Regions from separate parts of the Comamonas sp. CMM03 genome, predicted to be linked through region 1. Evidence: riboswitches for the same ligand, from Rfam matches in the RefSeq annotation. Region 1 holds a riboswitch; each other region holds the start of a gene.
What was found. A riboswitch is a leader RNA that binds a small molecule or an ion and turns the genes downstream of it on or off. The one in region 1 is predicted to bind cobalamin.

Region 1 (7,903 bases):
TGCGCCCTGCGCAGCTGCCGCGCGAGGTGCTGGACTATCTGTCGCCGCGCCAGCGCGTCTGCTACTTCTTCGAGCGTGCCGTGCCGCTGATGTCTGCTGTGGGAGGGGAGGCATGAGCCAGTCCACCCATTTGCAGGCATGGTGCCAGGCGTTTGAGTGGATGACCGAGGCGGTGTGGCTGGTGGATCCCCACAGCCTGACCGTGGCGTATTCCAATTCGGCGGCGCAGCGTCTGGTGGGCCTGACGGGCTCGCGCCTGCAAGGCTTCCACGTGCGCGATCTGGCGGCGGCGCCGCAGGACCTGTACCGCTGGAACGATGTCGCGGAAGTCAGCTGGGGGCAGGTGACCCACACCCAGGTGCTGCATGCCAGCGGCCGGGCCATCCCGGTGGAGCAGCGCATCCGTGAAGTCGAAGACCCCGAGGGCGGGAACTGGCTGCTGTGGACCTTGCTGGACCGCAGCGAGCAGGAGCACAACGAGCGCGAGCTGGAGAGCCTGCTGGCCGAGCTGCGCGCCACCCTGGACTCGGCCGCCGATGGTGTGCTGGTGTGTTCGGCCGATGGCGCCATCCGCGCCTTCAACCAGAAGCTGGCCGATATCTGGGTCATGCCGGCTGCGCTGCTGCTGCAGCGCAATGATGCGGCCATCATGGCCTGGATGCGGGACCAGGTGCTGTCGCCTGCACAGTACGACCAGCAGCTGCAGGCACTGGGCCAGGACCCCCTGGTGCACACGGCCGATATCCTGAATCTGGCGGACCGGCGCGTGGTGGAACGCCGCTCGGTCCCGCTGCTGCGCCACGGCATGGCCGTGGGGCGTATTTTTTCGTTCCGCGACATCTCCAGGGAGATGGAAGTCCAAAGCGGCCTGCGGGTGGCCGCGCAGGTGTTCGAGAGCAGCCTGGACGCCATCTTCATTGCCGATGCGCAGGGTGCCGTCCTCCAGACCAATCCGGCCTGCGACGGTATGCTGGGTGCGGCCCTGTCCCCCGGTGCGCAGGCCAGCGCGCTGTTTGCGCAGACCGAGCCGGAATGGCTGGACGCGGTGGCGCAGGCGTGGAAAGAGGTCGGCCACTGGGAAGGCAACCGCCAACTGCAGCGCGTGGACGGCAGCCATTGCGCCGTGCGCCTGTCCTGGGTGGTCTCGCGCGATGAGCGCGGGCAGGTGCAGCAAAGCGTGGGCTTCATCCGGGACCTGACCCAGCAGCAGGCGGCGCAGCAGAAGATCGAACAGCTGGCCTTCAGCGATGCGCTGACCGGCCTGCCCAACCGCCTGATGCTGGGCCAACATGTGGAGCAGGCCATCACCCAGGATACGCAGGCCGAGTTCGCCATCCTGTTTCTGGATCTGGACCGCTTCAAGATCATCAACGACTCCCTGGGCCACCAGTTCGGCGACCGGGTGCTGCAGTTGGTGGCGCAGCGCCTGCAGTCCTGTCTGCGGCCGCTGGATGTGCTGTGCCGTCTGGGCGGAGACGAATTCGTTCTCTACCTGCACGCGTGCCAGAAGCAGCATTCCGAGCGGATTGCCCGGCGCATCCAGGATGCGATGCGCGAGCCGTTCGTGCTGGACGGCCTGGGCTTTTCGGTGCAATGCAGCATCGGCATGGCCCAGTACCCCGAGCACGGCCGCACGCTCAACGAGCTGATCAAGCAGGCCGACACCGCCATGTACCGGGTCAAGGCCAGCGGCAAGGGCAGCTTCGGCTTTTACGAGCCGGCCATGTCCAACGGGCTGCTGGGCCGGGTGCAGATGGAGCATGCGCTGCGGCAGGCGTTGGACCGCGACGCCTTGCGCGTGGTCTACCAGCCCCAGGTCGAAATGCACACCGGCAGCATTGTCGGCTGCGAGGCGCTGCTGCGCTGGACGGATGCACGCCTGGGCGTGGTCTCGCCCGGGGTGTTCATTCCGCTGGCCGAGGAGTCCGGCTACATCGTCAAGCTCGGCGCCTGGGTGCTGGAGCAGGCGGTCAAGGAAGCCATGCGCTGGGTCAAGCAGGGCCTGGGCGTGAAGGTGTCGGTCAACGTCTCGTCGCTGGAGCTGCACCAACCCGACTATGCGGCGCGCGTGGCCTCGCTGCTCAGTGCCTATGGCCTGCCGGCATGCTGGCTGGAGCTGGAGCTCACCGAGTCGGCCCTGCTGCAGAAGGAGCCGGTCATCGTGCACTGCATCGAACAGCTGGCGGACCTGGGTGTGCAGCTGGTGATCGACGACTTCGGTACCGGCTATTCCAACCTGGCCTACCTCAAGCGCATGCCGATTTCCAAGCTCAAGGTCGACCAGTCCTTTGTGCGCGGTCTGCCACAGGACATGAGCGACAAGGCCATTGTGGAGGCGGTCATCGGCCTGGGGCGCGCGCTCGATGTGGAGATCGTCGCCGAGGGCGTGGAGACCGCCGCGCAGCGTGAAACGCTGATGCGCATGGGTTGCGGCTTCTACCAGGGGTTTCTGTGTGCCCCGGGGGTCGAGGCGGCTACCTTCCAGGCCATGCTGCGCGCCCAGGCGGCAGGCCTGGAAGCAGGAAGTCTGGGGGGCGGAGTGCCGGGAGAAGACCGGCCGATGTAGCGGCCTTGGCCGCCGGGATGAGGGTGGGGGTGTCTGCAAAAACCACCGCGCCGTCATCCTGAACCGGGGGTTCAGGTGGGCGAGGGCAACCAGACGTTGGGTTCGTCTAACGCGAGACGATCACGCTTGCCTGGCAATGTACCAAGCCCGTGCTCAGGGAGCATTGGTTCAAGGCAATATAAAGCACGGCAGATTTGCAGACGCCTTCATTTTAGCGCGTGACCGGCGGCTTGTGGTGGACCGGATGGAGAAAAGGGGGATTTGCGCGGCAGCACCGTTTCGGCGTTGCCGCAAGGCCTCTACAGCAGCTTGCTGTCGACTTCCAGCGCGGCTTCCAGGCGTTCGATCAGCGCCTGCGCCTGCTGCAATTCGTGCTCGCGCAGTGCCAGCAGCTCTTGCAACTGCGCGGCCAATGCCTGGGCTTCTTCCTGTGCCTGCAGTGCTTGCTGCAGGGTGTCGTCCCGTGGGGTGTCTTCCAGCGGGGCTGCGGGCAGTGCGTCGGCCGCAAGGGCGGCAGGTGCCAGGCCGTTTTCCAGCGTCAGCTCCAGCTCCTGCTCGAGTTCCTGCACGCGGGTGTACAGCGATGCACTCTCGAACGCCAGATTCACGGCGGCCAGCACCCCCACGCGTTCGCGGGCGCGCACCTTGCCGGTGTTGCGGATACGTTCCATGTCCGCATCCACCCGCTGCACGGCGGCCAGCAGCATGTCTTCCTGGCCCTCGGGGCAGGTCAACACATAGTCTTGCTGGAGGATGCGCGCTTCGATCTGGCTCATGGTGCCTCTTGGTTGGCGGGCAGGCGCTCAATCAGTGCGTCCACCCGTGCACGGGCCGCCTGCAGGCGCGAGCGCAGGGAATCGCGCTCCTGTGTGAGCGCGGCCACCTGCTCGGCCAGCAGGGCATTGGTGCGCTGAAGCTCGGCGTGGCGCAGCAGCAGGCGATCAACACGCTCTGCCAGCGGCTCGATCATGGAAGGCTGCGAGGTCATAGACATAGAGGGTAGCAATTGTAGGCGTGCCTAAATGTAAGCAGGTGAAATAAGGCCGAATCAGCCTGCATATGACGTTGGAAAACACCGGTGCACAGCAGTTTTTCTACGAACGGCAGGACTGAAACTAAAATCGCTGCTGTTGGTGCTCGCAGCGCGGTTCACGCGCAGCAGTTCAACGGGAAGCAGGACGGCCTCGTTTTTTCAGAACCCGCCCAGCCTGCGCTGCCCCCGCAACGGTGAGTCCCTGGTGCATGCCATGCACCCCCGCCATCTGATACCGCCACTGGATGCCTTGAACAAGCGTCTGGGAAGGCGATGGTGTGGAGGACCAGCCCGGATACCGGCCAACACTGGTGTGCCCGCTCGAGCGGGCATGGTTTTGCCCATCACTGGCGGGGAGGCTGGTACGGGCGACTAGGTGTTTTTTCTCATGTTCTCGAATGTTTTGAAGGCCGGTGCCGTGGCGCCCGCCTTGCCGTGGTCTGCCGTGTCGGCGGCCGTGTTGTGCGCTGTGGCGGCAGCCGCCCAGGCCCAGGAGAGCCCCTCTGCACGCGCCACGCTGGAGGAGACCGTGGTGGCCGCCACGCGCAGCGAGCAGCGCCTGTCGGATGTGATTGCGGACATGACGGTCATCGACCGCGACCAGCTGGACCAGCAGGCCGGCCGGTCGCTGGAAGACGTGATGGCCAAGCTGCCCGGCGTGCAGATCACCCGCAACGGCGGCCCCGGCACCGAAACCGGTCTCTACCTGCGCGGCGCCAGCAAGCAGCACACGGCGGTCTATATCGACGGCATCCGTGTCGATGTCCAGAACGGCTCCGGTGGAGCGCAGTGGGAATCCCTGCCGGTGGACCTGATCGAGCGCATCGAAGTGCTGCGCGGCCCGGCGGGCGCGGTCTATGGCTCGGACGCGCTGGCGGGCGTGGTGCAGGTGTTCACCAAGCGTGGAACCGCCGGCGTGCAGCCCTTTGTGGGCGTGGGGGCCGGCGAGTACGGCAGCCGCAAGGCCGAGGCCGGCATCAGCGGCGCCCAGGGTATGGTGGATTACGCGCTGGGCCTGTCCTATGCCGAAAGCCATGGCTTCGATTCCAAGAACCGCGGCGTGCACAACGAAGACCGTGACGGCTACACGCGCAAATCGGCCAACGCCCGCGTGGGGCTGCAGCTGAATGCCGACCAGCGTCTGGAACTGACGGCCCTGACCAGCCGCACCAATGCCGGGTATGACGCCAGCAAGTCGGTCAAGGACGACCGCGGCCTGCGCGCGCTGGATGCCTATGGCCTGAGCTGGACCGCCCAGTGGACGGAGCGCTTTCGCACGCGCCTGTCCGTCAGCGAATCCACCAACCGCTACGAGACCTCGGGCACCAGCACCTACGAAGCCGAAACCCGGCTGCGTACCATGCTGCTGCAGAACGAGTGGCTGCTGGGCCCCGGCACCTTGAGCCTGGCGCTGGAGCGGCGCGAAGACACGCTGGAGAACACCGGCCTGAAAAACACCAGCCACAAGGACCGCGACCAGACCGGCGTGGCCATCGGCTACGGCGCCAAATTCGGTGCCCACAGCGTGCAGCTGAATGCCCGCAGCGACGAGGACAGCGACTTCGGCCGCAAGAACACCGGCGGCATCGGCTACGCCTGGGCGTTTGCACCCCAGTGGCGCGCTACCGCCTCCACCTCGACCGGCTTTCGCGTGCCCAGCCTGTATCAGCGCTTTTCTGACTATGGCGATCCGGCACTGGCCCCCGAGGAAAGCCTGAACAAGGAAATCGGTCTGCGCTGGGCCGACCAGGGCAATCACCTGGGAGTGACGCTGTACCGCAACAAGCTGCAGAACCTGGTGTCCTATGAAAAAGGCCTGGGCAGCTGCGGCAAGACGTCCTGCTATGTGAACGTGGAGCGTGCGCAGCTGCAGGGCATCACCCTGACCGGGGCCTACCGCACCGGTCGGCTGAAATGGTATGGCTCCGTGGATTTCCAGAACCCCACGAACGAGGCCACCGGCAAGCTGCTGGAACGCCGCTCGCGCCGGTTTGCCACCCTGGGAGTGGATGCCGCCGTGCACGGGTGGACACTGGGTGGGGAAATGCAGGCGGCCAGCCGCCGCTACAACGCCAAGGACGAGCAGGTCATGAGCCTGGGTGGCTACACCCTGTTCAACCTGTCGGCCTCCACGCAGGTGGCCAGGGACCTGACCCTGACCGCACGCATCGACAACCTGATGGACCGGGCCTATACCTTGGCCCAGGATTACGCCACGCCGGGCCGCACCTTCTGGGTGGGTCTGAAATGGCTGCCCCGCTGACCGCCGGGGCCGCCGGAAAGCATGCATGTTGACTGAAACTTCCGCCCAAGCTGCGCGCCGCTGCGTGGCCGTGTTGGTGGCGGCCCCGGCCTCGGGCCAGGGCAAGACCACCGTGACCGCCGCGCTGGCGCGCTGGCACTCCCGCCAGGGGCGCACGGTGCGCGTGTTCAAGTGTGGCCCGGATTTTCTGGACCCCTACTGGCACCAACTGGCCAGCGGTGCGCCGGTGCACAACCTGGACGGCTGGATGGTGGGCATGGACGAGGTCCGGGCCCGCCTGCATGCCGCAGCCGGCGAGGCCGACGTCATCCTGATCGAAGGGGTGATGGGCCTGTTCGACGGCAGCCCGACCGCAGCGGATCTGGCCCAGCAACTGGGCGTGCCCGTGCTGCTGGTGGTGGATGCGGGCGCGATGGCCGGCTCGTTTGGTGCCCTGGTGCTGGGCATGCGGCAGTACCAACCAGAGGTGCCGTGGGCCGGGGTGCTGGCCAACCGCGTGGCCACCGGCATGCATGCGCAGATGCTGCAAACCAGCCTGCGCGAACCCGATCTGTGGCTGGGCGCGCTGGCGCGCATCGGCCAGGGCAGGGATGCACAGCTGTTGCCAGAGCGTCACCTAGGCCTGGTGGCTGCGCACGAGCTGCCCGATGCCATGGCGCGGCTGAACGCCGCCGCCGACCAGCTGGCCGACACCCCGCTGGGCCAGATGGACTGGGCCGCCTGGCAACGCTGGAGCGTGGAATTCCCCGCCGCAGCTGCCGCCCAGCCGCCGGCCGGACAGCAGGCGCTGCAGCCCTGGCTGCAGGGGCGCACGGTGGCCGTGGCCAGCGATGCGGCCTTCAGCTTCATCTACCCCGCCAACCTGGACTGCCTGCAGGCCATGGGGGCCAATCTGGCATTTTTCTCGCCGCTGGCTGGCGAAGGCCTGCCGCCCTGCGATGCCCTGTGGCTGCCCGGCGGCTATCCGGAACTGCATGCCGGCAAGCTGGCCGCCAACACCGGGCTGCAGGCCGATCTGCGCGCCCACGTGGCCGCAGGCAAGGCTGTGTGGGCCGAATGCGGCGGCATGCTGGCCCTGGGCCAGCAGATCACCGATGCGCAAGGGCAATCCCGGCCGCTGTGGGACATCCTGCCGGGCACGGCACAGATGCAGACCCGGCTGGCCGGGCTGGGCATGCAGCAATGCGTGCTGCAAGGCAGCGTGCTGCGCGGCCACACCTTCCACTACTCGCGCTTTGACTGCAGCGCAGCGGAGGTCGGGCGCACCAGCCGTGCACGCCAGCCGGTGGAGCCCGGCAAGGGCGAGGCGGTCTATCGCCAAGGCAGCGTACACGCCAGCTACTTCCACGCCTGGTTCCCTTCGCACCCGCGTGCGGTGGCCGCCTTGCTGGGGGCCGAGCCGGTGTGCTGGGACGGGCCGGCAGAGCTTTCATAATCCACGCCACCATGAGCGATTCCCTTTCTTCCCCCGTGGCCTGGCAGGAACTCATCCTGGGCGGCCAGAAAAGCGGCAAGACCCGCCGTGCAGAACAGGCTGCGCGTGACTGGCTGGATGCCGCACCCGGGCGCAGCGCCACCTACCTGGCCACCGGCCAGGCCTGGGACGACGAGATGCGCGCCCGCATTGCCCGCCACCAGGTGGACCGGGCCGCGCGCGTGCCGGGCATGCAGACGGTGGAAGCGCCGCTGCAGCTGGCCCAGGCCCTGCAGGCCCACAGCAGCCCCCGGACGCTGGTGGTGGTGGACTGCCTGACCATGTGGCTGACCAACTGGATGATGCCCATGGAGGCTGCCGCGTCCTCCACGTCCGTGGAGCCATCGCCGGACTGGGGCGCACAGCGCAGCCGGTTTCTGCAGGTGCTGGTGCACTGCCCCGGCCCGGTGGTGCTGGTGGGCAACGAGATCGGCCTGGGCGTGATCCCCATGGGGCGCGAGGTGCGCGCCTTTGTCGATGCGCTCGGGGTGTTGAACCAGGACGTGGCCGCTGCCTGCAGCCGCGTGACCCTGATGGCCGCGGGTTTGCCGCTGCAGCTGAAATGAC
Region 2 (7,903 bases), 790 kb from region 1:
TTCATCGTGAACGACCCGGGGGAGGGGGCGCAGGCCAAGCGCCGCGCGCAGGCAGTGATCGTGGACCACCTGATGCCGCCATTGACGCGGGCCGAGAGCTATGGCCCCACGCGCGACCTGGAGCGCATGGTGGACGAGTACTACGAGGCAGTGACGCTGGACCGCCGGCGCGCCCAGCTGCTGCGCCAGCAGATTCTGGCGCACATCGTGCAGCACGATCTGCACCAGGACCTGGGGGTGGCGGCGCCCCGTACCGAGGCGGACGAGCAGCAACTGCTGAACAAGACCGATGCCTATCTGTGCGAGCTCAAGGAAAGCCAGATCCGCGACGGGCTGCATGTCTTCGGCCAGTCCCCGCAGGGGCGCCTGGAGCGGGACACCCTGCTGGCACTGGCCCGCCACCCGGTGGGCAACGGCCAGGGGGCGAACAACAGCCTGATCCGCGCCTTGGCGCACGATCTGCTGCCGGGCACCGCTTTCGATCCGCTGGATGCGGCCTGGGAGCAGCCCTGGACCGGGCCGCGCCCGCAGCTGCTTCAGGCGGTGGATGGCCAGGCCTGGCGCCATGCGGGCGATACCCGCGAACGGCTGGAGCTGCTGGCGCTGCAATGGCTGGAGCAGCCCGGGCTTTCCAGCGCCGATCTGGATGCGGGCTGGGAGCAGACCCGGCTGGTGCTGCAGCGGGTGCAGGACGATCTGCGTGCCCGCTTGCAGGCCTGTGGCCCGCAGGAGATTTTGCAGCTGTGCCGGGGACTGGAAGGCCGTTTTGTGCCGGCCGGTCCCAGCGGGGCGCCTTCGCGCGGCCGCCCGGACGTGCTGCCCACGGGGCGCAATTTCTTTTCCGTCGACACGCGCGCCGTGCCGACGCCCACCAGCTGGACCCTGGGGCTCAAATCCGCCCAGTTGCTGGTGGAGCGCTATACCCAGGAGCATGGCGACTACCCGCGGGCGCTGGGCCTGTCGGTGTGGGGAACGGCGACCATGCGCACCGGGGGCGACGATATCGCCCAGGCCTTTGCCTTGCTGGGCGTGCGGCCCAAGTGGGCGGATGGCAGCTGGCGGGTCAGCGATTTCGAGGTGCTGCCCATGAGCGTGCTGGGCCGCCCGCGCGTGGACGTGACGCTGCGGGTTTCCGGCTTCTTCCGGGATGCCTTCACCAATGTGATCCGCCTGTTTGACGCGGCGGTGCAGAAAGTGGCCAGCCTGGAAGACGAGGATGCATGGACCAATCCCGTCCGTGCACGGGTGCTGCAGGAGGCGGCCGAGCTGCAGGCCCAGGGCCTGAGCGAGGAGGTGGCCCGCCACCAGGCGGGGCTGCGCGTGTTCGGCGCCAAGCCCGGCAGCTATGGGGCGGGTCTGCAGGGGCTGATCGACGGCCGCAACTGGGACAGCGACGAAGACCTGGCCACGGCCTACCGGAACTGGGGAGCCTATGCCTATGGGCAAAAGGACGACGGGACCGCGCTGCCCGAGCGCTTTGTGCAGCGCCTGAGCGAGATCGAGCTGGTGGTGCACAACCAGGACAACCGCGAGCACGACCTGCTGGATTCGGACGATTACTACCAGTTTCAAGGCGGCATGGCGGCGGCGGTGCGGCATTTCCGCGGCCAGCAGCCGGCGCTGTACTTTGGCGACCATGCCAACCCGGATGCCCCGCGCATGCGTACGCTGCAGGAAGAAATCAGCCGGGTGGTGCGCGCCCGCGTCACCAATCCCAAGTGGATCGACGGCATCAAGCGCCATGGCTATAAAGGCGCGTTCGAGGTGGCGGCCACGGTGGACTATCTGTTTGCCTTTGATGCCACGGCCCGCGTGGTGCGCGACGACCAGTACGCGCGCGTGACCGATGCCTTTGTGGCGGATGCCGCCACGCGCGACTTTTTGCAGCAGCACAATCCTGCGGCCTTTCACGGCATGTGCGAGCGGCTGCTGGAGGCCATCCACCGGGGGCTGTGGGAAGACAGCGGGGACTACCAGGCGCTGCTGGAGCAGCAGTTGCTGGCCGCTGAACAATTGTTGGAGAAGCGATGATCTCGTCCACCGAATCCGCACCGCCCGCGCAGGCGGCGGGCTTTCCGTTCACTGCCATCGAGGGACAGCCGCAGCTGCAGACGGCCTTGCTGTTGGCGGCCGTGGACCCGCTGCTGGGCGGCGTGCTGGTGGAGGGGCCGCGCGGCACGGCCAAGTCGACCAGTGCGCGGGCGCTGGCTGCCTTGCTGCCGGCCGGCCGCTTTGTGAACCTGCCGCTGGGGGCGACGGAGGAACAGCTGGCCGGCTCCCTGGACCTGGAAGCCGCGCTGCAGCGCAGTGCGGTGGTGTTCCGCCCGGGCTTGCTGGCGCGTGCCCATGGCGGCATCCTGTATGTGGATGAGGTGAACCTGCTGGCCGATGCGCTGGTGGACCTGCTGCTGGACGTGAGCGCCAGCGGCATCAACCGGGTGGAGCGCGACGGCGTGTCGCACCAGCACGATGCGCGCATCACCCTGGTGGGGACCATGAATCCGGAAGAGGGCCAGCTGCGGCCGCAGCTGCTGGACCGCTTCGGGTTGTTCGTGCGGCTGGAGAATGTGCCCAGTGCCGCGGTGCGCAAGGCCATTGTCAAGACGCGCATGGCCTTCGATGCCGATCCGCAGGCCTTTGTGGAGCAGCACGCTGCGGCGCAATCCGATCTGGCGCAGCGGGTGAAGCTGGCGCGCGAGCGCGTGGCGGCTGTGGCGTGGACCGATGCCGTGCACGACGATGTCGCCCAGCGCTGCCAGGACGCCGGGGTGGAAGGGGTGCGGGCGGATCTGGTGATGCTGCGCGCGGCGCGGGCGCATGCGGCGCTGCACGGCCGCGGTGCCGTCACGCCGGCGGACGTGCAGGCGGTGGCGGAACTGGCGCTGGCGCACCGGCGCACCCAGGCTGCACCGGCTGAGCCGCCCGCGTCGGGTGAGCCGGCGCAGCAGCCGGAACAGCAGCCGAGTTCCGAGGAACAGACGCCACCTCCAGCCCCGCCGCCAACCGGTGGGGCGCAGGGGGCAGGTACCCCGTCCGGCCAGTCCGGGCATGGGCCGGCACCATCGGCGAATACATTGCCGGACCATGCCGCCCCGGCCGATGCCTGGGGCGCCATGCCGCCACCCCAGCTGGTGGCGATGAAGGCGGTCAAGTCGCTGAAGCCTTTGCTGCCAAAAAAAGCCTGACGCGCTCCGCTGTGGCGGGACTGGCCGGAAAGGCCAAGGCGGGGCGCGGTGGCAATACCTCTCGCAAGGGCCGGCTGAACGGGGCGGCAGGGCGGCGCCTGGACTGGGTGTCCACGCTGGCGTCCAAGGGCCGCGGGGCGCTGCGGCCCGAACACCTGCGTTTTCGCCCGCGGCCTGTGGGGAGCAAGACCCTGCACCTGGTCTTGCTGGATCTGTCGGCGTCCATGCTGCGCGGTGAAAAGCTGGCCTGGGCCAAAGGGTGCTTGCTGGCTCTGACCGAGCAGTTCTACCGCGATCGCGACCATATGGCGGTGATCGGATTTGCGGGCGAGCAGGCACGGTGGCTGCAGTCCCCGGCGAAAGCCGGGGCTTTCAATGCCGGCTGGATTGCGCCCTTGCGCGGCGGTGGCGGAACGCCGATCCAGCCCGCTGTCGACGCCGTGGAGGGTGCGCTGCGGCGCTGCCCGCCCGGCACCCGGGCCACGGTCTGGCTGCTGACGGACGGACGCTTTGATCCGCTGCCGGTGCGCCCCGAGGGGGTGGACCGTTGCTGCATCATCGACTTTGAAAATGATGCGGTGGCGCTGGGGCGGTGCCAGCGGCTGGCGGCGATGTGGTGCGGGGAGTGGGTGCGGGCGGAGCTTTTTGCCACTGCCGGCTGAGTGCAGTGGGCACCCAGGCAGGCGTGCCACGGCTTTTTCAGCCCCGCTGTGCTGGTCACCGTGCCGCTCACTGCGCTGTCCGCTGCGGCAGGCTGCATGCCGCAGAGCGGCGGAAAAAAGCGGTGATTTGCTGCGTTGCATCAGTGGCGGCCGATACTGGGGTGGAGTTTTCGGATCGGGCGCGGGATGGGGGCAGATATCGCGTAAAATTCGCGCTGATCCCAGGTGTTTCGCCGCGCACTGCGCGCAAGGAAATGAAACGAGAAGCAGGTGCGTGGTTCGCCACCATTCCTGCACTGCACCCGCAACGGTAATCAGAGAGAGGGGACGCCCGTCATTGCTTGCAGCAATGACAGCCACTGCGCAAGCGGGAAGGCGCGTCCAGCGATCAACTCCACGAGTTGAGCTCTGTAAGTCCGGAGACCGGCCTGGCGTGAACAAGGCGCAGCGGGAGTGCATGTGGCTTGATGGGCTCGCATCTTCGCGCCGCCAATCGCTTCCATCTTCCATCCCCCCTGCAAGTTTCAATCGTCCGGCCCGGGTATCGGCCTGACCGACTGCGGATACAGCATGGCGCGAGAGGCTCTGGGTTTGACGGTGTGGGCAGCGGCTCTGGATGGGGGCGCTGCGCACCATGGCTGATTCCATCAAGGTCCAGGGCTGGTGTCCCACGGCATGGAAACCCATGCGGTCGGAAGATGGATGGATTGTCCGGGTGCGCCCGGTCTGTGCCTCCATCAACGCGGAGCAGTGGGCCGCACTGGCGGCTTTGGCACTGTCCCTGGCGCACCCCCAGATCGAGCTGACCCGGCTGGGCAATGTGCAGCTGCGCGGGGTGGCGGATGCGGACCTGCCTGCGTTGCTGTCGCAGCTGGTGGCGGCGCGGCTGATTCCGGCGGATGCGGATGCCGATCTGGCGCCGCCCGTGCATTGCACCCCTTTTTACACGGTCCATGACCGCACCCACCAGCTCGCCGCGCTATTGGGCCGTGCGGTGGTGGAGCGCTTGTGCCCCAGTGCGCTGGAGCGCCAGGGCATGGCTGCGCTGCCCAGCAAGTTCGGCTTGCTGGTGGATGATGCAGCGCGCAGCCTGGGCGGCGTGGCCTCTGATCTGCGGGTTTGGGCGGATGCGGACGGCGGCTATGGCCTGGCATTGGGCGAGGCCGGTGACTGGTACCGCTTTGGCGATGTGCAGCAGCTGGTTGATGCCGCGATCCACATTGCCGCCTGGTTCGCCCGCGCGCGGATGGCCGTTTCCGGTACACCGCCGACTCGCCTGCAGGCGCTGCTGCCGTCTTTGCCGCTGGATACGCTATTGCAGGATGCGGTGCCCCAGGGCGCGCAGCCGCCCGCTGCAGCACCGGTGCTGCCGGGTCAGCTGGCGCAAGGCTGGGTGCTGGGGGCTCCGCTGGGGCGCATCGATGCCCTGGCGATGCAGGCGCTGGCGGCCAGCCTGCCGGCCGACACGGAAATCCGCGTCACGCCCTGGCGTTCGCTGCTGCTGATGTCGGCGGATGCGCCGGCGCGGGTGGCCCGCCTGGATGCACGGCACTGGATGAGCGATGCAGCGGATGCACGCCTGCGGGTGTCGGCCTGCACCGGAAGCCCGCGCTGTGCGCAGGCCCATGTGCCGGCCCAGGACATGGCGCTGCAACTGGCGCCCCATGTGCCTGAGCGCGGGCATCTGCACGTCAGCGGCTGCGCCAAGTTCTGCGCGCTGTCGTCCGATGCCACCTCACTGATCTTTGCCAGCACGTCCGCACCGGACGCGGTCTGGCTCCATGCAGGCGCTGCCGGGCAGCCCGGCTGCCCAACGGTCCGGCTCCCTTACCGGGCCGGATCGGCACTGCCTGCAGAACTCCCCACACTACTTCATGACCTACCACTATGAAATGCACGGTGAAGAGATTTACCGGCAATCGTTTCGCATCATCCGCAGCGAGGCCGATCTGGCCCGCTTCACGCCCCTGGAGGAGCGGGTGGCCTGCCGCATGATCCATGCCGCAGGCATGGTGAGCCTGGCACAGGACATCCATTTCTCCGCAGATTTTGCGCAGGCCGCAGAAGCAGCCCTGCAGCGCGGCGCCCCGATTCTGTGCGATGCGCGCATGGTCAGCGAAGGCATCACGCGCAAGCGCCTGCCTGCCGACAACGCCATCATCTGCACCTTGCAGGATGCCCGCACGCCCGGGCTGGCCCAGGCCATGGGCAATACCCGCAGTGCCGCCGCGCTGGAGCTGTGGCGCGAACACCTGGACGGTGCGGTGGTGGCCATCGGCAACGCGCCGACCGCGCTGTTCCACCTGCTGAACATGCTGGAGGACCCGGCATGCCCGCGCCCGGCCGCCATCATCGGCTGCCCCGTGGGCTTTGTCGGTGCCGCCGAGTCCAAGGATGCGCTGCGTGCATGGGGGCAGATTCCTTTCGCCATTGTGCAGGGGCGTCTGGGCGGATCGGCCATCACGGTGGCTGCAGTCAATGCGCTGGCGACGTCGGTGGAGTGAGGAACGTATGAACAGCGGCAAAATTATCTGCGTGGGCCTGGGCCCCGGTGATCCGGACATGATGAGCGTGAAGGCGGACCGTCTGCTGCGCAATGCGCGCCATGTCGCGTATTTCCGCAAGCGCGGCCACCCGGGCAAGGCCCGGCAGCTGGTCAACGGCATGCTGCACGCCGAGGTCACGGAGTACCCGATGGAGTACCCGCTGACCACCGAGATCCCGCACGACGACCCGCGCTATGTCGCGCAGCTGTCGGATTTCTATCTGGGCTGGCAAGCGCGCCTGACCGAGCTGGCGCGCGGCGAGGATGTGATCGTGTTGTGCGAGGGCGATCCGTTCTTCTACGGCTCCTTCATGCACCTGTATGTGCGCCTGCAGCAGGAAGGGGTGGTGCCGGTCGAGGTGCTGCCCGGCATCCCCGGCATGGTGGGCTGCTGGCATGCCACGGGCATGCCCATGACCTGGGGCGACGATGTGATGAGCGTGCTGCCGGCCACCTTGGCCGACGAGCCGCTGCGCGCCCACATGGCCCGCTCGGATGCGCTGGTGATCATGAAGGTCGGCCGCCATCTGGGCCGCATCCGTTCGCTGCTGACGGAGCAGGGCAAGCTGGACCAGGCGTGGCTGGTGATCAACGGAACCATGAGCGACGAGCAGGTGATGCCGCTGCGCGATGCGCCGGAGCGCTGCCCGTATTTTGCGATTGTGATCGTGCACGGCAATGGCCGCCGCCCCGCCAATGACATGTGAGCGCAGCCGCATGGACATGGACACCACACAGAACGCGGTCAAGGGCGCCATCACGGGGCAGCTGTGCGTGCTGGGCCTGGGGCCCGGCGACGCGGCGCTGCTGACGGAGCAGGCCCGGCAGTCGATTGCCGGCGCCAGCGATGCTTTTGGCTATTTTCCTTATGTGGAACGGCTGAGCGGGCTGGAGCATTTGCGCCTGCATGCCAGCGACAACCGGGAAGAACTGGACCGCGCCCGCCAGGCGCTGAATGTGGCGGCCGAGGGCCGGAAGGTGCTGATGCTCTCGTCCGGCGACCCTGGCGTGTTTGCCATGGCCAGTGCCGTGTTCGAGGTGCTGGAGGGCGCCAGCCCGCAGGAGCAGCTGCGCTGGAAGGCCGTGGAGGTGGACGTGCAGCCCGGCATCACGGCCATGCTGGCGGCGGCCGCGAGATTGGGTGCTCCGCTGGGCCATGATTTCTGCACCATCAATCTGTCGGACAACCTCAAGCCAGCCGAAGTGATCGAGCGCCGGATCCGGCTTGCGGCACAGGCCGACTTTGCCATGGCGTTCTACAACCCCTGTTCCAAGTCGCGGCCCCAGGGCTTTGTGCGCGCTTTGAATGTCCTGACCGCGCACTGCGAACCCGAGCGCCTGATCTGCTTTGCCCGCAATGTCAGCCGGCCGGACGAGACCCTGCGGGTGTGCCAGTTGCAGCAGGTGACGCCGCACATGGCGGACATGCGCACGGTCGTCATCGTGGGCAACAGCCTGACCCGTCAGGTGGGCCGGCATGTCTACACGCCGCGCAGCTATGGAGCGCCTGC
Region 3 (7,903 bases), 290 kb from region 1:
GCAGCGACGCGGGTTCCGTACCGCGCCCCACTCCGATGTCGATGCGCCCGCCGCTCTGGTAGTCGACCTGCGCAATCTCTTCGGCCAGCATCAGGGGATGGTGCAGCGGCAGCACCAGCACCGATGTGCCCACGCGCAGCCGTTCTGTGCGGGCCAGCAAGGCGGAGGCCAGCAGCAGCGGCGACGGATACGGCCAGTGCGCGTCGGGCACGCGGAATTCGCTGAACCACACGCCGTCAAAGCCCAGCACGTCTGCACGTTCGAACAGCGCAAAAAAATCGCCGGGCTGGCCCAAGGTGGCCTCCCGGGTCCAACCCGCCAGATCAATTCGCACAGCCATCCTCCTTCTTGCGGCGCGCCCGCAGCAGGACCTGGGGCGGCGCGTCGATACGGTCAAATTCCACCTGGAACACGGCGTCCAGGGCAGGGTCGGTCAGCAGGTCCTGGGCGGCGCGGTCCTGCACCACGCGCCCGCGGTCCATGGCGATGACCCGGTCAAAATAGGCAAAGGCCAGGTCCAGGTCGTGCATGACCACCAGCACCAGCTTGTCGCGGCCTCTCTGGGCCAGTGCATCGACCAGCTCCAGCCGGTGGCGCACATCCAGGGCAGCGCCGGGCTCGTCGGCCAGCAGCACCGGCGGGTCCGTGGCCAGCACGGTGGCCAGCAGGCAGCGCGCCTGCTCGCCACCGGACAGCGAGTGCCAGCGCCGGTTGGCAAAGGCCTGCAGTCCGTGCTGCCGGAGCACACCGTCCATGTCCGCGGACGGCCCCAGGCGCATCTGCAGCAGTTCTGCCAGCGTGACATCCCAGTACGGCGAAAACCGCTGGGGCATGTAACCGATGCAGCGGGCACGCTCCGCGAAGGACAGGCGCTGCAGCGGCGCGCCGCGCCACAGCACCTGGCCCTGGCTGGGCGTCTGCAGCCCCGCCAGCATGGACAGCAATGACGATTTGCCGGCCCCGTTGGGGCCGATCAGCGCAATGGCGCCGCGTTCGGGCAGCGCCAGCGAGACCTGGTCCACCACCCTGCTGCCCCGGTGCTGCAGCACCATGCCCTGGGCGGTGAGTACGGGCTGTGCACCAGGTGTATCCGGCGCGGCAGCTGTATCCGGTAGGCCCTGTGGGTCGTGCATGGGAAACCTCGCGGTCATGACGCGCGCAGGCGCCGCGCCAGCAGGATGATGAAGAACGGGCCGCCGGCGATGGCGGTGATCAGCCCCAGCGGCACTTCCGCCGGGGGCAGCACGCTGCGCGCCAGGGCGTCGGCCACGGTGACGACGATGGCGCCCACCAGGGCGCTGGCAGGCAGCACCACGCGGTGCATGGGCCCCACCATCCAGCGTGCAATGTGCGGCGCGGCCAGCCCGACAAAGGCCACCAGCCCGCCGTAGGCCACGGCGGCCGCCACCACCAGCGAGCCCACCAGCACGGCCAGCGGAATGAAGCGCTCCGGGTTCAGGCCGAAGCCCTTGGCCACGGTGTCGCCCAGGCCCAGCAGGTCCAGGCCATGGGCCAGCGGGCGTGTGGCGACCACACAGCCCAGGGTGATGCCGGCCAGCACCAGCAGGCCGTTCCAGGACGGGGTCTGGATACCGCCCAGCACCCAGCTCATGACCACCTGCAGGCTGACGGTTTCATCGGACAGGGCCAGCATCAGGAAAGAACGCAGCGCGCCCAGCATGGCGGCCAGCGCCACGCCGGCCAGCAGCAGGCCGGCCGCATCCAGCGCGCCCGCCGCCCGGGCGACGGCCAGCACCAGCAAGGTGGAACCCCAGGCGCCGGCAAAGGCCAGCACCGGCAGCACCACGCCCTGGGGCAGGCCCATCGGAACCAGCAAGGCCACCGTGGCGCCCAGGGCTGCGCCGCCGGAGGCACCGAGCAGATAGGGTTCGGCCAGCGGGTTGCGGAACACGCCTTGGAAGATGGCCCCCGACAGGCCCAGCAGCGCGCCCACGCAGGCGGCGGCTGCCACACGCGGCAGGCGCCACTGCAGCAGCAGCCGGCTGTGCAGGGAGTCGTCGCCGCTCAGCGCGCGCCACAGCTCCGGAACGCTGGCCCACTGGTGGCCGGCGCAGGCCGCGCCCAGCAGGCACAGGGCCAGCACCAGCAGCGCGGCCCACCATGTTGTGCGTGAAGTCATATCGGGTGCAGTTGCCGGGCCAGCGATTCGATACCGTCAAAGGTGCGCGGCCCGGGGATCAGGAATTCGGAGCGGGACACGGTCCAGCAGTGGCGCTGGCGCAGGGCCCGCATGTCGCGCCAGCCGGGCTGGTGCAGCAGATCGTCCAGCCCCGCCTGGTTGCCGGCGAACAGCAGCACATCCGGGTCCGCGGCCAGCACGGCCTCGGGCGACACCTGGGCCAGCACGCCCAGCGCCGGCAGTGCGTGCTGGCAGCCGGCGCGCACCATGGCTTCGCCGGTGTAGGTGCCCGGGCGGGCCAGCAGCAGCATGCCGTTGCCCGCGCGCCCGGTGACCATCAGCGCCCGCAGGTGCGGCCGGCCGGCCACGGTGGCATCCACGGCCTGCAGCCGCGCATGCAGGGCTTGGGCCAGCGCGGCGCCGCGTTCGGGCTCGCCGCAGGCCTGGCTCACCAGGCGGATGTTGTCCAGCACCTCCTGCAGGGTGCGACTGAGCAAAACCATGATGGGCACTCCTATGCGTTCCATGGGTGCGACAAGCTGGGTGGCTGCCTGCCGCGCCGGGGTCACGATGACCAGATCCGGGCGCTGGGCCACCACGGCATCCACGGAAAATCCCAGCCGGCCGCCGACCTTGGGCAGGCCCAGCACCTCGGCCGGGTAGCGGGTGAAATCCTCGACACCGACGATGCGCTCCACCAGCCCCAGGGAGGCGACCAGTTCGGTGTTGGACGAAAAAATCGTGACGATGCGCCGGGGCGGCCGGGGCAACCAGACGGCGCGCCCCAGGGCATCCTTCAGGTGGATGCCCGAGGCCGCCTGCATGGCCTGCTCTGCAGCCCCCGCACCGGCCAGCACCGTGGGCATGGCAAGGCCGGGCAGCAAGGCGCCGCCCGCCGCCGCCACGCCCCAGCGGCGCAGCACGGCGCGCCGGGACAGTGCGTCCGGGAGTGCTTCCGTGCGTGCTTGCGGAAGGGGGCTGGCGGGCCTGTGCATGCAGCCTGGCCTCAGAAGTCGGCCTGCAGGCCGACCATCAGCTCGCGCCCGGGCATGGAGGTGCCGCAGCCGCCGTTCTGGAAGCGCGCATCCGCCAGGCAGGGCGAGCGGTCCTGCGCAATGAAGATGGGGCTGCGGTTCAGGTTGAAGACATTGTTCACCGCCGCAAACAGCTTCACGCTGCGGTTCACCCGGTAGTCGCCGCGCAGGTTCCACACCGTGAAGGCGCCCTTGCGGTGGATGTAGGTGCTGCTGGGTTCGCCCTGCGGCACCAGCAGGTTCTCTTCGGTGTCGTACCACATCGGTCCGCGCAGCAGCGCCGTGAGCTGCATGCTCCAGTCACCTGCATTGCGGTCCATGCCCTGGGCGTAGCGCATGCCGGCAGAGGCCTGGAAGCGGTACATGCGCTGCACGCGGTCGGTGTTGGCGGTGGCCGCCGCGCCCTTGTCGCGCATGTCGAAGTGGTAGTAGCCGCCCGCAAAGGCGCTGAGCGACTGGCCCGGCAGACCCAGGGCCAGCACCTGCTTGAGGTCGACGTTGGTGGTCAGCTCCAGGCCGCGCGCCACGACTTCTGCGGCGTTGTTGGCATAGTCCGAGGTGTTGGTGCTGGGGCCCCGGGACACGGTGGTGATGCGGTTGGAGATGACGTTCTGGAACAGCGCTGCATCCACCTTCCAGCCCGGCTGCGTGAAGGTGGTGCCCACTTCGATCTGGCGGCTGGTCTCGGGCTTCAGATTGGGGTTGCCGAAGGTGCGCCCGCCGCCCACGGCGGTGAAGTCGGCGGCCAGTTCGGTGGCGGTCGGCGCCCGGAAGCCGGTGGCGATGCCTGCGCGCAGGTTCCAGTCGTCGGTGGCCTTCCAGGTCGAACCCAGGGACCAGGTGTGCGTGTCGTACTTGCGCACATTGGACTGGGCAAACGCCAGGTTGGGCGTGGGATCGAACCGGGTCTCGCCCCAGGTCTTGCGCAGGCCGCCACGCAAGGTCAGGCGGTTGTCCAGCAGGGTGTGGGCGTCTTCCAGGTACAGCGCCTTGGTTTCTTCCGTCTGGTTGTTGTCGTACGGGGCCACCTGGCCCGCCGGGCCGCCGGGCATGGCCACGCGGAAGCGGTCCGAGCGCAGGTGGCTGCGTTCCCAGTCCACGCCCACCAGCAGGTCGTTGGCGGCAGACAGGCGAAAGCGCGGCTGCAGGCGGATGCCGGTGGCATCCAGCTTGCGGTCGTTGTAGTCGCGCGCCGTGCCCGGCACCGGGTTGGTGCCGCTCTTGATGACGGGGGACGCCCAGTTGAATTCGTCCTCGTCCACAAAGTGGTAGACCTGCGCCAGCCAGCTGACGGACTGGTCGGCCAGCGCACCGGTGTAGGTCAGGTCCAGCGAGCGGTTGTCGCGGTTGTCCTTGCTGTAGATGTTGGACCCGGATCCCCGGAAGCCGGCGTTGTAGATGCCGTCGGTGCGGGCCTGCAGCTCCACCCGGTTCAGGCTGTCGATCTGCAGCCCCAGGGCCGCCACCGCGCCGCGGCGCTTCCAGCCGGTGTTCTGCATGACGAAGCCGCCGTCGCCGGACTTGTAGTCATCGCGGGCGCTGGTGTTCAGGCCCACATACCAGTCCAGCATGCCGCTGGCGCCTGCCGTCTGGGCCTGGGTGCTCCAGCCGCCCCAGGAGCTGCCGGTCACCGTGACGCGGTTCAGCGGGCCGCTGGCACCAGTGCGCAGGATGATGTTGATCACCCCGCCCATGTTCTGGCTGCCGTAGACCACCGAGGCGGGGCCGCGCACGATTTCGATGCGATCCACATCCGTCAGGCTGAGCTTGGACAGATTGGCCGTGCCAGCGCGGCGGCCGTTGAGCAGCACCAGCACCTGGCCCTTGAAGTCGCGCCCCTGGCCGTCGGTGGCGGCGCCGCGCAGGTTCAGCGATGTCTGGGCTGCCGTCCATTCGCTGAGAAAGCCCACCGCATGTTCGGCCAGCAGGTCGGTGACCGAGCGGGCCGACGAGCGTTCGATCTCCTGGCGGTCAATGACCTGGGTGGTGGCGGCAATGCGGGCGCGGTCCTCGGGCCGGGCCGTGGCGGTGACGAAGACATCGCCCAGCGCCGCAGCCGGGATCGGGGCCGATGTCGATGCGGTGGCGGTGGCAGCAGTGGCGGCAGAAGCCGCGGTGTTGTCGGCCACGCCCTGGGCGTGGGCGCCCCACAGCGCGCAGCACAGCGCGGCGCCGGCGGTCACGGGCTTCAGGGCGGAAAGGGGAAAAGCGACAGGCCCGCAGAAGGGGCCCGGGGAAACACGGGAAGGGGTGCGCATGCGCGGCTCCAGATGGCCCTGCTCTCCCGCAAGGCCGATTCAAGAAAACATCCGCAGGCATGCATGCGCAGGCAGGACAGCTCGGCGCACGAACCCATCCAACCTGGACTGCGCGCTCACCCGCGGCGTCCAACAAAAGTGACAAGGCCGGTATCCGGGCTCGCGAAATGCCGACACTCCGGGACATCCGTCCTGGAACTTTCGGCCCACTCCACGCCTTCCCACGCAGTGCGCAGTGGCTTCAGGTCTTACCTGGGTGCAGAGGGTGATTCGCTTACCGTTGCGGGGGCAGCGCAGGCATTGCACTCCATGGAGCGCACCTGCTTCCCGTTTAACTCCAGTGGCCGTCAGGCCAATGCAGCACCTCGTAACAAGCATTGAAATGTATCTCAATGCAGCGAGGAATTATCGTTCAGGACACATGTCCGCAACGGACACAACACGCCGGACATATCCAGAATGCATGCCTTGGCAGCCGATGGAGCGCAGCGCTGCATAAAGGCTGCACAAAGGCGGCTCAATGGCTAAACCAGGGCTGCAGCCGGGCATGCACAGCGTCAGTCCCAGGCCGGGAACGGGTCATGAAAGCCGGTCCAGGCCTTGGGGGCCAGGGCCATTTCCTGGTCGGTCAGCAGGCAGGCATCCAGCCGCTGGCGCAGCGCGGCCTCGTCCATGCCGATGCCGATCAGCACCAGTTCCTGGCGGGCATCGCCCACGCGTTCGTCCCAGTGCTGGGTGATGGTGGCCAGCGCCTCGGGCTCGCGCGGCCACTGTTCCCGGGGCACGGCGGCCCACCAGCGCCCTGCCCTGCCATGGCGGCACACAGCCCCGGCCTGCGACCAGTTGCCCGCATAGAGGGGGCGGCTGGCCAGCCAGAAAAAGCCTTTGGAGCGTATGACCCCGGGCCATTCAGACCCCACCAGGGCGTGAAAGCGCCTGGGGTGGAACGGCCGGCGCGCGCGGTAGACAAAGCTGCCGATGCCGTATTCCTGGGTTTCCGGCGTGTGTTCGCCGCGCAGCTCTTTCAGCCAGCCCGGGGCCTTGGCCGCCTCGTCGAAGTTGAACAGCTTGGTGGACAGCACCGACGCCAGCGGCACCTTGCCGAAACTGGATTCCACGATGCGTGCACGCGGGTTCAGGGTCTTCAGGATGGCGATGAGCCGCTGGCGCTCTGCGTCGGTGATGAGGTCGGTCTTGTTGAGCACCAGCACATCGCAGAACTCGACCTGTTCGACCAGCAGGTCCACCACCTTGCGCTCGTCGCCTTCCCCCATTGACTCCCCGCGCCCCTGCAGGCTGTCCCGGGATTCGTAGTCCTTGAGGAAGTTGAAGCCGTCCACCACGGTGACCATGGTGTCCAGCACCGCAATGTCCGACAGGCAGGCGCCCGCCTCGTCGGTGAAGGTAAAGGTCTCGGCCACCGGCAGCGGCTCGGAGATGCCTGTGGACTCGATCACCAGGTAGTCAAAGCGCTTTTCCCGGGCCAGGCGGCGCACCTCCACCAGCAGGTCTTCGCGCAGGGTGCAGCAGATGCAGCCGTTGCTCATTTCGACCAGTTTTTCCTCGGTCCGGGACAGGTCGCTGCCGCCTTCGCGCACCAGCGCCGCGTCGATGTTGACCTCGGACATGTCGTTGACGATGACCGCCACGCGCAGGCCCTCGCGGTTGTGGAGGATGTGGTTGAGAAGCGTCGTCTTGCCTGCGCCCAGAAAGCCAGACAGGACGGTGACGGGGAGAAGCTTTGCCATCGCCGGTACCATGAACAAGATTTGATAATGATAACTCATTATCAAATATGAAGACAGAAAACAGCCGCAGCCGCGAACACGTCACCCCGCCCTGCTGTTGTTCAGCCACTTGCCGCACAGCGCCCTCCGGGCCCGCATGTCCCCGAAAGTGCTCGGCAGCGCAGTGCACCACCCGGCATAAAGCAAAGCCCCCGCTGTCCGAAAACAGCGGGGGCTTTGTATGTCAGCGCTACACGTAGCCGCCCGCCTACCCGCAACGGCCTGGGTGGCTGCGGCCCTACCCTGGTTCAGGCGTCCACCCGGATCCCGCGCGACTGGATGAGGTTGGCCCACTTGGCCCGCTCATCCCGCATGAAGGCCTCAAAGCGCTGCGGTGTTCCGCCGCCGTCCTCGGCCCCGAACTCTTCCAGCTTGCTCACCACATCCGGCATGGCCAGGATGCGGTTGACGTCGGCATTGATGCGAGCCACCACTTCCGCAGGCATTTTGGCGGGGCCGACCAGCCCGAACCAGATGCTGGCGTTGAAGCCGGGGTAGCCCTGTTCGGCCACGGTGGGCACATCCGGGAAGGCCTTCACGCGCTTGGTGCCGGTCTGCGCCAGCGCACGCACCTTGCCGCCCTTGATGAAGGGCGATGCGGTGGTCATGCCTTCGAACGCATAGTCGATCTGCCCGCCCAGCAAGTCCGTCATCACATTCGATGCGCCCTTGTAGGGGATGTGC

Region 2: another riboswitch for cobalamin. It lies ahead of KW830_RS03855 (nitrite reductase); the one in region 1 lies ahead of KW830_RS00315 (TonB-dependent receptor domain-containing protein).
Region 3: another riboswitch for cobalamin. It lies ahead of KW830_RS01670 (TonB-dependent receptor); the one in region 1 lies ahead of KW830_RS00315 (TonB-dependent receptor domain-containing protein).

What each region holds. Positions count from the first base shown of each region.
Region 1 covers NZ_JAHUXB010000001.1:67,327-75,229, forward strand. Annotated here, with positions in the region: gene KW830_RS00295 (HD-GYP domain-containing protein) at 1-116, shown strand, start outside; gene KW830_RS00300 (EAL domain-containing protein) at 113-2,566, shown strand; gene KW830_RS00305 (cell division protein ZapA) at 2,866-3,342, opposite strand; gene KW830_RS00310 (hypothetical protein) at 3,339-3,554, opposite strand; cobalamin riboswitch at 3,681-3,921, shown strand; gene KW830_RS00315 (TonB-dependent receptor domain-containing protein) at 3,988-5,862, shown strand; gene KW830_RS00320 (cobyrinate a,c-diamide synthase) at 5,888-7,297, shown strand; gene KW830_RS00325 (bifunctional adenosylcobinamide kinase/adenosylcobinamide-phosphate guanylyltransferase) at 7,309-7,902, shown strand.
Region 2 covers NZ_JAHUXB010000001.1:852,702-860,604, forward strand. Annotated here, with positions in the region: gene cobN (cobaltochelatase subunit CobN) at 1-2,031, shown strand, start outside; gene KW830_RS03845 (ATP-binding protein) at 2,028-3,185, shown strand; gene KW830_RS03850 (VWA domain-containing protein) at 3,362-3,847, shown strand; cobalamin riboswitch at 4,054-4,294, shown strand; gene KW830_RS03855 (nitrite reductase) at 4,482-5,738, shown strand; gene KW830_RS03860 (precorrin-8X methylmutase) at 5,722-6,351, shown strand; gene cobI (precorrin-2 C(20)-methyltransferase) at 6,359-7,099, shown strand; gene cobJ (precorrin-3B C(17)-methyltransferase) at 7,116-7,903, shown strand, end outside.
Region 3 covers NZ_JAHUXB010000001.1:356,918-364,820, reverse strand. Annotated here, with positions in the region: gene KW830_RS01690 (LLM class flavin-dependent oxidoreductase) at 1-334, opposite strand, end outside; gene KW830_RS01685 (ABC transporter ATP-binding protein) at 324-1,133, opposite strand; gene KW830_RS01680 (iron ABC transporter permease) at 1,148-2,140, opposite strand; gene KW830_RS01675 (ABC transporter substrate-binding protein) at 2,137-3,135, opposite strand; gene KW830_RS01670 (TonB-dependent receptor) at 3,147-5,432, opposite strand; cobalamin riboswitch at 5,560-5,815, opposite strand; gene zigA (zinc metallochaperone GTPase ZigA) at 5,990-7,180, opposite strand; gene KW830_RS01660 (tripartite tricarboxylate transporter substrate binding protein) at 7,468-7,903, opposite strand, start outside.